DNA from 3 places in the Aeromonas sp. MTB genome. Region 2 is predicted to be linked to each of the others. Evidence: riboswitches for the same ligand, from Rfam matches in the RefSeq annotation. Region 2 holds a riboswitch; each other region holds the start of a gene.
What was found. Region 2 has a riboswitch for cyclic di-GMP ahead of WBR25_RS04510 (glycosyl hydrolase family 18 protein). Riboswitches for the same ligand answer to the same signal wherever they lie in the genome.
Positions count from the first base shown of each region.

Region 1: it holds a riboswitch for cyclic di-GMP, as region 2 does, so the genes downstream of both, gbpA (N-acetylglucosamine-binding protein GbpA) here and WBR25_RS04510 (glycosyl hydrolase family 18 protein) in region 2, are expected to answer to the same signal.
Region 3: it holds a riboswitch for cyclic di-GMP, as region 2 does, so the genes downstream of both, WBR25_RS20695 (immunoglobulin-like domain-containing protein) here and WBR25_RS04510 (glycosyl hydrolase family 18 protein) in region 2, are expected to answer to the same signal.

Region 1 covers NZ_CP147026.1:4,032,332-4,036,301, forward strand. The annotation lists gene WBR25_RS18420 (methyl-accepting chemotaxis protein) at 4-1,686, shown strand; cyclic di-GMP riboswitch class I at 1,951-2,036, shown strand; gene gbpA (N-acetylglucosamine-binding protein GbpA) at 2,102-3,523, shown strand; gene cbl (HTH-type transcriptional regulator Cbl) at 3,583-3,970, opposite strand, start outside.
Region 2 covers NZ_CP147026.1:960,648-964,617, forward strand. The annotation lists gene WBR25_RS04505 (ExeM/NucH family extracellular endonuclease) at 1-1,803, opposite strand, end outside; cyclic di-GMP riboswitch class I at 2,097-2,179, shown strand; gene WBR25_RS04510 (glycosyl hydrolase family 18 protein) at 2,295-3,970, shown strand, end outside.
Region 3 covers NZ_CP147026.1:4,510,370-4,514,339, forward strand. The annotation lists gene prlC (oligopeptidase A) at 179-2,221, opposite strand; cyclic di-GMP riboswitch class I at 2,646-2,731, shown strand; gene WBR25_RS20695 (immunoglobulin-like domain-containing protein) at 2,786-3,970, shown strand, end outside.

The sequences.
Region 1 (3,970 bases), 1.5 Mb from region 2:
GTCATGTTCAAGCTCGGTGATATTACCGTGAGCCGCAAATTGATCTTGCTGCTCGCACTGGCGTTTGTCGGTTTTGTCTCGCTGCTGCTTATCTCGGCCAACGCGCTCCAGCGCAATCTGATGAGCGAGCGAGAGGCGCGGCTCAATGCGGTACTGGAGCAGGCCATGAGCCAGATCCAGTTTCTGGCCAGCACCCTGCCAGCAGAGCAGGCTCAGCAGGAGGCGCGCAAGCTGCTGACCAACACCCGCTTTGATGGCAACAACTACCTGTTCGTCATCGACGAGAACCGCACCATGGTGGTTCACCCCATCCGTCCCGAACTGGTCGGCCAGAAGATGGGTGAAGGAGGTGCCGCCACCTCCGGGCAGTTCTGGTATCAGATGGTGGATATCGCCAAAGGGGGCAAACAGGGCACTCTGCAATATGTGTGGGTCGGCCCATCGGGTGAGACCGCCGACAAGCTCTCCATGGTATCCGGCTATCAGCCCTGGGGCTGGATCCTCGGTTCCGGCATGCTGCTGCAGGATATTCAGCAGACCATCTGGGCCCAGTACATGAAGATGGGGACCGCCACCGCCATCGTGATCCTGCTGATGGGGTTGCTGGGCTGGCGCATCACCCACTCCATCGTCTCCCCCCTCAGCCAGATCAACCACGCTATGCAACGAGTCGCCAAGGGGGATCTGGTGGTAAGCATCCCGGTACAGGGCAAGGATGAGCTGGGAGTGGTCGCCCGCTGCACCAACCAGAGTCTCGATGCCATCCGTCACGCCCTGCTGGAGGCCAGTCAGGGGGCTCGCAACGTGGCCGATGCCGCCCTGCGCATCGCCGCCTCCGCCGAGCAGACCAATCAGGCGGTCACCAGCCAGCGGGATCAGCTGGCCCAGCTCGCTACCGCCATGAACGAGATGAGCGCCACCATCTCCGATGTGGCTGGGCACGCCGAAAATACCGCGCGGGATACCCAGGAAGCGACCGGTGAAGCGGGTCTCGGCAACCGTGACGTTCATGCAAGCGTGCACGGTATCAAGGCGCTGGCCACCGAGGTGGAGCAGGCCACCCAGCAGGTCAACCAGCTCAAAGAGGGGGTGATGCAGATCAGCGAAGTGACCGCCGTCATCAGCGCCATTTCGGAGCAGACCAACCTGCTGGCCCTCAACGCTGCCATCGAAGCAGCCCGTGCCGGCGAGCAGGGACGGGGCTTTGCCGTGGTGGCCGACGAGGTGCGCCAGCTGGCCAGCCGCACTCGCCAATCCACCGAAGAGATCCAGAGCACCATTGCCCAGCTGCAGCAACGAGCCGTCACCGCCGCCAATGCCATGGACACCAGCCGCAAACTGGCGGAGAGCAGCGTCAACCAATCCCAGCAGGCGGGGCAGGATCTCACCCTGATCGTCAACCACATCCAGCATGTAAGCGACATGGCGACCCAGATCGCTACCGCCGCCGAGCAGCAGAGCATGGTGGCCGAGGATATGAACCGCAACGTCAGCGGCATCAACGACTCGGCGCTGGAGATGTCCCAGTCCGCCTCGCAACTGGCGCAGGAGAGCGAGCTGCTGGCCGGTCTCTCCCGCAGCCTGGATGAGCGACTTGCGGTGTTCAAACTGGGCAAGGAGTCCTCCACTGCACCAATGATGGCTCCCGTATCTCTCCCCTCCGGCGAGCAGCGCGCCCGTCATTGATGGCGTCAACCTGTGTCGCCTTGTCACCCGACCTGCCAGCCAAGCTGGCAGGTTTTTTTACGCCGCCAACACGCAATCAGCATGCATCTTATCGGCATATTCAACAGCATTCGACGCCATTCACAAATTAGAGAACAATTTAAAAACAGTCAGTTAGAATGAGCAATGTGCCGTTGAACGGTGCATTTAAACATTTAACTTCAAATAATTAATCAATGCAGTGCACAATGCTGATGGCCGAACATTTGGCCCATCAATAACCATCTAGTCATTTGGCAAACTGACCGAAAGGTCGGGACGCAAAGCCTCCGGTCTACAGACGTTTTGTCCAGGATAGCGGGGTTGCCACACGCAAGTGTGCATCGGGGAACTCCCTGGCCAACTGACTGCCCACATCTATCGAACAGAGGAATGTATGGCAGCAAAAATCCAACTCAATCACATCGCGGCGATGCTGGCCCTGCTGGCCAGCGGCAGCGCCCTGGCTCATGGCTACATCAGCCAGCCTGAGAGTCGCAACTACCTGTGCAAAACCGGTGGCAACAGCCAGTGTGGCGGCGTGCAGTGGGAGCCCCAGAGCGTGGAGGGCCCCTCAGGCTTCCCGCAAACCGGCCCGCAGGATGGACAAATCGCCTCGGCGGGTAGCCCGCGCTGGAGCGAGCTGAACATCCAGACCAGCGACCGCTGGACCAAGCGTGAAGTACAGCCCGGCCCCTTCGCCATCAGCTGGACCTTCACTGCCAACCATGTCACCCGCAACTGGCGCTACTACCTCACCAAGCAGGACTGGAACCCCAACCAGCCGCTCACCCGCGCCTCGTTTGACCTGACCCCCTTCTGCGTCATCGACGGCAATATGGTGCAGCCGCCCAAGCAGGTGACCCACAACTGTGTCCTGCCGGAGCGCACCGGTTATCAGGTGATCCTCGGCGTGTGGGAAGTGGGCGATACCAGCAACAGCTTCTACAACATCATCGATGCCAAGTTCAAAGATGGCAGCCAGCCGCCGCTGGAGTGGAGCCAGGCAGGCACCATCTACCCCTCCATCGACCTCGCGATGGGTGACAAGGCGATGACCCGGGTATTCGATGCCAACGGCGAGCGCCCTGATCTGCAAACCGTGCTGACCATCACCACTGCCGAGCAGGGCCAGAAGAACAACTGGGCCCATGCTCTCGCCAGCAAGATCAACGCCGAGCAGAGCCTGATCCGCGCCGGTCAGCAAGGAGCCGATGGCCAGTTCAATCCGGTCTACGGTATGAACCCCGTCTATCTGCATCGAGACAGCAAACTGGATCGAGTCGAGATTGATCTGCAACAGCTGCAGCCGCCGGTAGTGGACAACATCAGCGTCAGCGGTCTGGCCAGCGACTATGTGCTGGACAACGGCAAGGCCACCCTCGATTTCACCGTCACCGCACAGGGCGATCTGGCCGTCACCAACACCCTCTATGACCACGGCGGCGTCGCCAAGGGTGAAAGCAGTGCCGACATCAAGGACAGCAGCCACACCTTTACCATGGCGCTGGAAGGGCTCAAGGCAGGTCACCACCAGCTGGTGATCAAGGCCACCCCGAAAGCGGGCGGCGAGACCATTCAGCAGACCATGGATCTGATGTTCAAGGAGCAGAGCAGCGGCGAATACGACTTCGTCTTCCCGAACTCGCTCAAATCCTATGCCGCCGGCACCAAGGTGCAGCAGCCGAAAAATGGCAAGGTCTATCAGTGCAAGCCCTTCCCCTACAGCGGCTACTGCCAGCAGTGGACCACCACTACCACCCAGTACGAGCCGGGCATCGGCTCCCACTGGCAGATGGCGTGGGATGAAGTGAAGTAACTCGCCACCGGATAGCAAAAGGGGAGCCAATGGCTCCCCTTTTGCTCTTCTCTTCCGATTCAAATCTGGAAGTCGATGGCAGGCTCGCTGCCCATGGCGCGGGCCTGAATATCCGCCAGCGCCAGCTCGGGGTTGCAGAGCTGGATAAACTGCCAGGCAAAGTTGTGCTGGAACTGCCCCTGTTTGAGGCCGATCCAGGCGGTGTGGGGGGCAAACAGATGGCTGCCATCGAGCTGCACCAGCCCCTGATCGCGCTGGGCGTCGAACGCCATGTCGGCCAGTATGCCGACCCCCATCTCCAGCTCGACATAGGTCTTGATGACATCGGAGTCCTGCGCCGTCAGCAGGATCTGCGGCTCGATGCCCGCCGCAGCAAAGGCTTCATCCACCCGCACCCGCCCGGTCAACCCGGCTTGATAGGTGACGATGGGCCAGTTGGCCAGCGCC
Region 2 (3,970 bases):
TTCATAGGACTGCTCACCGATAAAGGTGTGGGAGGCCGATACGATCTTCCGCTCGCTGGTGGCCGGGTTGTAGTCGGTCAGTACCCGGATCGGATCTTCCTTGGCGTAGGAGTTGAAGTCGCCCACCAGCAGCACCTGGCCCGGCAGTTTGCTGACCGCCTCACCCAGCACCTTGGCGGCAGAGACCCGGAACTCGGTGCACTTGCCCTGCAGGTCGGCCGGTTCTGACTTGCCATCGCCATTTTCGTAGCAGCCTGACCCCTTGGATTTGAGGTGGTTGACCACCAGTGTCAGCGGCTCCTTGCTCTTGGCGAGGGTGAAGGTCTGAACCAGCGAGTCGCGCTGACCGGCTGTCTTGGCCACACCACCAGTGGTGTAGCGCTGCTCCGGCAGCTTGATGACGCTGGCATCCCCGCTGGGGGTGAGCAGGGCAGGACGGTAGAGCATTGCCACCATGATGGCGTCTCCACCGAAGAACTTGCCATCGGTAAGGGCAGTGACCGGCAGGCGGACATAGGCGTAGTGTTTGCTCGCATCCTTCTGCTGTTCGTTGAGGCGGGTCACCAGATTGTGGAGGGCCGAGTTATCCTCGAAGCCGTTGTTCTCCATCTCCATCAGGCCGAGCAGATCGGCATCCATTGCGGTAATGGCATTGACGATCTTGGTGCGCTGCTTCTCGAACTCGGGCTGGCTCTTGGCACCCCGGTTGCAACCTTTGGCGTTGTCGGCATCCGCCTGATCCTTGCACAGGATATTGAGTGCACCGCCGATGCTGGAGTGACTGGTGAAGTAGTTGAGCACGTTGAAGCTGCCGATCCGCAGATCGCTGCCAGCGAGGCGAGCCGGCGCGTCTTGACGATCCTCTTCAGGGCTGCGCAGCAGGGCGCCGGCAGTCAGGGTGACATCGCTCGGTACCACCAGACGGAAGGCATCCTTGTTGTATACGATCACCCCCTCCAGCCCGGTCAGTTGATCACCGATGCGCAGATAACCCTGATCGGCATCCCAGCCAGGGAACCAGGGCAGTACGCCATCCGGCGCTTTGTAATCAGACTCGACTACCAGACGGTTGCTGCTATTTTGGGTGGCTAGTGCGACAGCGTCCGCACTGTTGGCAACATGAAGTTGGGTCGGTTTGATCTGCGGGGTTTTGTGGGCCAACTCTACGTTGTTGCGATAGACCTTGTAGTCGAAGCCGTAGTTGCGGGTCAGGTGCAGGTCACTGCTGCTGTCGAGACGTACCCGCATCCCTTCGTGGCGATTGAGTGCCTGCGCCAGCGTCTCCCCTTCATTGACCTGCAATACGCTGGTCGGCACATTCAGCCCTTGTGCGGTGACTTGCAAGTGGACTTTTTTGGTGGCCTTGTCGACTAACGGGGTCAGCTGGGTGCCGCCGTAAAACTCTTGCACCTGTGCTTCCAGACAGACTTCGCTTCCCGGTTTGACGTCTTTATATTTGGTCGCGAAGTCCTTGTCGTTCAGATAGACAAAGATGCCATCAGAGGTGGCCGGATTGCCATCGCCCACCGGGTCAGTCAGATAGAAACCCTTGGTCAGACTTTGGCCAAGCGTCGTCACGATACCGCGAACATTGAAGGTGCCCGGGCTGATTTTGCCGGTCACCTTGCCGTTATTGTCGGTCACGGTCTGGGTAGCCAGCGCGCTGGCGGAGCCTGTACCCTGAATGGTCGGGATGGGGGTGAGTTGAGCCGGATCGGACGGGCAGACAAATGCCGCATGGGCGCCTGAGGATGCAAGTGCCAGCCCCACGGCCAGCGACAGCAGGGTACGAGTACCTTTCATAGGTGTTCCTTTTTTATTTTTGCCAGTGATTCCATAGCCTTGGCTCGTTGACCAAGGGCGCGCATTGTCACATTTCTGGCATGTCATACCAGTGAGCCAACGCACATTAAATGAATCTGGGAAGGTGCGGGAAAGCGTTTTTATGATCCCAGTAACGATATGATTTTTTTGATAATTCAATCAATTTTAACCCTGAGATCATGACGCTTTCGTGGCAGGGGATAATTCTCTTTGAGAATAAAGATTGAGGGGATCTTGTCGCCTTCCTATACTGGGTTCGTTCCTCACGGAACCCAGGTAAAGGGCAAACCGGCAGTGATGTCGGGGCGCAATGCTTCCGGTCTCGCTCGTGGATCCAGATAGCGGGGTTTCCCTGGGTGAGGGGTGGTTTTTGTGGCAGGTCCATTGCCAGTTGTCTGCGCCCATCATGCAGGTTGCGATTGTTCTTTGCCTTGGTGACCAAGCCAAGACAAAACAAGGAAGATAACAATATGCAACAGCTCTTCAGACCCAGCAGGCTTGCCATGCTGGTCGCCCTTGCGGCTGCGCCCGCCTGGGCTCAGGCCGCTTATCCCGCCTATAAATCCGGTACTGCCTACAAGGCTGGCGATATCGTCAGCAACGTCGGTGCCCTCTACGAGTGCAAAGAGTTTCCCTATTCAGGCTGGTGCGGGGCATCCCCCTATCACTATGAGCCGGGTGTCGGTGTGGTCTGGGCAGATGCCTGGAAGCCCTATGGTGGCGAGGTGCCTCCTCCTGCGCTCGGCGTAGCCATCAGCTCACCGGCTGCCGGTGCCAGCTTCAACGAAGGAGCCAGCGTGGCGCTGGCGGTGAGCCTGAGCGGCCCGGTAACGGCCTTGGCCCGGGTGGAATATCTTGTCGACGGCACGCTGGTCGCCACGGCGAGCGCCTCGCCCTGGAGTGCCAGCTGGAGCGCCGCCGGAGTGGGGGGCCATACCCTCAAAGCTCGCGCGCTGGATAAAGATGGCAAGGTGCTGAGCGAGGCGGATTCGAGCTTCAATGTCGCCGCCGTGGTCGCGCCAGAGGGGCCCAAGTTGAGCATCAGCAGCCCGGCCAGCGGCGCCAAGGTGACCCTGGGTCGCAGTGTGGCGGTGAGCGGTAACGTCACCGATGCCAACAACGATGTGGCCAAAGTCGAGCTCTATGTCGACGGCAAGAAGGTGGGCGAAGATACCACTGCCCCCTGGCAGGTTAACTGGACACCGGATGCCAAAGGCAGTGCCGCCCTCAAGCTGGTGGCCACTGACAAGACCAATCTGAGCGGCGAGTCGGCGGCGGTGACCGTCAATGTCGAGGAGGCCGCGCTGCCGCCCACCGGTGGCAACCTCTCTTGTGACATTCGCCAGATCTATCGCCCGGATGGTTACGAGTGCATGGGGGATGACCATGCCCGTCGGGTCATCGGCTACTTCACCTCATGGCGCACAGGCAAGAACGGCCTGCCCGCCTATCTGGTGAGCGATATTCCATGGAACAAGATCACCCACATCAACTACGCCTTCGCGGCGGTGGATGAGCAGAGCCACACTATCAAGGTGGACGATGCAGCCACCAAGATGACTTGGGATGGCGTGCCGGGTGCCGAGATGGATCCTGAATTCGCCTACAAGGGCCACTTCAACCTGCTGTCGAAGTACAAGAAGCAGTATCCGGACGTGAAGACCCTCATCTCGGTCGGCGGCTGGGCCGATACCCGCGGCTTCTACACCGCCACTACCAAGGGTGACTGCTCGGTCAATACTGCCGGTATCAACACCCTGGCTGACTCGGCGGTGAGTTTTATCCGCCAGTACGGTTTTGACGGGGTCGATATCGACTACGAATACCCCACCTCGATGAAGGATGCGGGCAATCCCAACGACTTCCCGCTCTCCAACCAGTGCCGGGCCAAGCTGTTTGCCAATTACGAGGTGCTGATGAAGACCTTGCGGGCGCGGCTCGACAACGCCGGTAACGAAGATGGCCGCAAGTATATGCTGACCATCGCCTCACCGGCCTCGGCCTATCTGCTGCGCGGGATGGAGAACTTCCAGGTCACCCAGTACCTCGACTACGTCAACCTGATGACCTATGACTTCCACGGCGCCTGGAACCACTTTGTCGGTCACAACGCGGCCCTGTTCGACAACAATGCCGACCCCGAGCT
Region 3 (3,970 bases), 1.1 Mb from region 2:
GAACACGACTCTACTGAAGAGCCGTGGGCAGTGCAAATATGCAATCAGCAAGATATTAAAAAGCCTTGAAAAAAGGGACCAAAAGGTCCCTTTTTGTCGCAGAAATCACGACTCGATCCCACTATGCCGCAAAACAGTGTACCTGCTTGAAGCTCACACAGGCGGCGGGTCAGGAATCTCAGGCAGCGATCCCGCTGTGTCGCAACAGTGCATCCACCTTGGGCTCACGACCACGGAAGGCTCGGAACAGCTCCATCGGCTCCTTCGAGCCCCCCTTCTCCAGAATATTCTTCAGGAAGGATTGGCCGGTGGCCGGGTTGAAGATCCCCTCCTCCTCGAAGCGGGAGAAGGCATCGGCAGAGAGCACCTCGGCCCACTTGTAGCTGTAGTAGCCCGCCGCATAGCCGCCCGCGAAGATGTGGGAGAAGCTGTGCTGGAAGCGATTGAACGCCGGTGGCGTCATCACTGCTACCTGACTGCGTACCTCATCCAGCAGCGCCGGAAGCTGCGCCGGATTGGCCGGGTCAAACTCCTGATGGAGACGGAAGTCGAACAGGGCGAACTCCAGCTGGCGCAGCATCTGCATGGCGGCCTGGAAGTTGCGGGCGGTCAGCATCTTCTCCAGCAGATCGGCAGGCAGCGGCTCGCCGGTCTCGTAGTGGCCGGAGATAAAGGCCAGCGCCTCGGACTCCCAGCACCAGTTCTCGAGGAACTGGCTCGGCAGCTCCACCGCATCCCACGCCACGCCGTTGATACCGGCGACACCGGCCACATCGATGCGGGTCAGCATGTGGTGGATGCCGTGGCCAAACTCGTGGAACAGGGTGACCACTTCGTTGTGGGTGAACAGCGCCGGTTTGCCATCCACCGGGCCGTTAAAGTTACAGGTCAGGTAGGCCACCGGTTTTTGCAGCGAGCCATCCTGACGGTAGCGACGGCCCAGACAAACATCCATCCAGGCCCCGCCCTGCTTGTGCTCGCGGGCGTAGAGGTCGAGATAGAAGCTGCCGCGCAGCTCGTCGTCGGCATCGAAGATGTCGTAGAAGCGCACGTCCGGATGCCAGGTGTCGATGCCGAGACGCTCGCGCACCTTCATGCCGAACACCCGCTTCACCACCTCGAACAACCCCTTCACCACCTTGCTGGCGGGGAAGTAGGGGCGCAGCTGCTCGTCGGAGATGGAGAACTTGTGCTGTTTGAGCTTCTCGGCGTAGTAGGCGAGATCCCAGGCGGCCAGCTCGCTCTGACCGTGTTGTTCGGCGGCGAAGGCGCGGATCTCCTCCAGCTCGGCCTTGCCTTGCGGCAGGGATTTGGCCGCCAGATCGGTGAGGAAGCTCACCACCTGTTCGGTCTTGTCCGCCATCTTGGTGGCCAGGGAGAGCTCGGCATAGTTGGCGAACCCCAGCAACTGAGCCAATTCTCGGCGCAGGGTGAGCAGCTCGCTCATGATGGCGGAGTTGTCCCACTTGCCCGCATTGGGGCCCTGATCGGAGGCGCGAGTGGTGAAGGCTTCGTACATCTCGGCCCGCAGCTCGCGGTTGTCCGCGTACATCATCACCGGCAGGTAGGAAGGGATATCCAGCGTGAACAGCCACCCCTCTTTGCCTTTAAGTTCCGCCATCTGACGGGCAGCGGCACGCACGCTGTCGGGCAGACCGGCCAGCTCGGCTTCATCGGCCACCAGCTTGTGCCAGCCTTGGGTCGCATCCAGCACGTTGTTGCTGAAACGGGAGGCCAGCTCGGAGAGGCGGGCCTGAATTTCGCCGTAACGCTGCTGCGCCTCGGCAGGCAGACCGATACCGGAGAGGCGGAAGTCACGCAGGGTATTCTGGATCTCCTTGCGCTGGGCACCGCTCAGCAGCGGAAAATCATCGCTCTCGGAGAGGGCCAGATAGGCCTGATAGAGCCCTTCATGCTGACCGACATAGGTCTGGAATTCGGAGAGCAGCGGCAGGCAGGCGTCATGGGCCTCGCGCAGCGCTTCGCTGTTGAGTACGGAGTTGAGGTGGCTGACCGGTGACCAGATCCGTGACAGGCGGTCATTTACCTCTTCCAGCGGGGCAATCAGGCTATCCCAGGTATGGGGATCACGCTGGGCCAGCACATCGCTGATCTTCTGCTTGCAGTCAGCAATAGCCTGAATCACGGCAGGCTGAACCTGCTCCGGCTTGATCTGGCTGAAAGGGGGCAGCGAATCCATTGTCAGCAAAGGGTTATTCATCCCGGTTACCTCTTGTTTGGTCTTGAACAGACCGCTTTAGCAGCTCTGTATGGCTTTCTAACATGTGGCCAAGCCACGCAATAATCAAGCGGGAATCCACCTCTCGGCACTGTTTTCCCCTCTTTGTGAGCTCAAACACCTCTCTGCCAGATACTGGACGGCAACAGCATGAATAATCGGTACTTTTTTGCTCTTTTTGCGGCTTTTTCAACTCTCGAACCACAAGGGAGCAGACCAAATCCAATCGACAAAAGAGTAGGTTACAGCGGCCTATCACCGGCCCTTTCCATGCTTGGAAAATAACCAATCAACAAGTTAATAACCAAAACAAATCATACACATACGTTGATTAATTTATTTTTAAGTGCATATCATAAGCAGCCTGTTACTCAGGTCACTTGATTCTCTGTGCTGCACAGAAATCGGGTGAAAAAGGCAAAGTGACCCGAAAGGGCGCGACGCAAAGCCACCGGTCTAAGGGAAAACACCTATGACAGCGGGGCTGCCCCCGGGAGCGTTCGGCCATAGCTGTACGCTCCGTTTGTACTGTATGGAGATATCAAGATGAACAAATTGAAGTTATCCCTGCTGGGCTGTCTGCTCGGCATGGGCGCCCCCATGGCATATGCCGCCAGTGCCGGTCAGGCGATGGTCAACCCCCAGTCCGGCGTAGTGGTCGGCTATTGGCACAACTGGTGTGACGGCTCGGGCTACAAGGGCGGTATCGCCCCCTGCGTCAAGCTCGATCAGGTCAACCCGCAATACAACGTGGTCGATGTCTCCTTCATGAAGGTCTATGGCAGCGATCCCATCCCCACTTTCAAACTCGACCCGGCCATCGGCATGAGCGAAAGCCAGTTTATAGAGCAGATCGCCGAGCTGAACCGTCAGGGCCGTGCCGTGCTGCTGGCGCTGGGCGGTGCCGATGCACACATCGAGCTGCGCAAGGGTCAGGAGCAGGCCTTTGCCGACGAGATCATCCGTCTGGTGGAGACCTATGGCTTCGACGGGCTGGATATCGACCTGGAACAGGCCGCCATCACCGCCGCCGACAACCAGACCGTGATCCCGGCGGCCCTGCGTCTGGTCAAGGATCACTACCGCGCCCAGGGGAAAAACTTCCTCATCACCATGGCGCCGGAGTTCCCCTATCTGACCCAGACTGGCGCCTACATCCCCTATATCCGCAATCTGGAAGGGTACTACGACTGGATCAACCCTCAGTTCTACAACCAGGGTGGCGACGGTATCTACATCGATGGTATCGGCTGGATTGCCCAGAACAACGATGCCCTGAAAGAAGAGTTCATCTACTACATGGCGGATTCGCTGAGCAACGGAACCCGCGGCTTCTACAAGATCCCCCATGACAAGCTGGTGTTCGGCATTCCGACCAACATTGACGCCGCCGCCACCGGCTATGTGCAGGATCCGCAGAAGCTCTACAACGCCTTCAACCGCCTGAAGAGCGAGGGGCAACCGCTGCGTGGCGTGATGACCTGGTCCATCAACTGGGACATGGGCCGCAACGCCGCCGGTCAGTCCTACAACGAATCCTTCATCAAGAGCTACGGCCCCTTCATCCACGATCAGGAGATCACGCCGCCGGTCGACAACGGCAAGCCGGTGTTCAGCGGCCTGAGCGATACCCGCATCAAGCAGGGTACCGCCTTTGATCCGCTGGCCGGTGTCAGCGCCAACGACAAGGAAGATGGCGACCTGACTGGCCAGATCCAGGTAGAAGGCTCG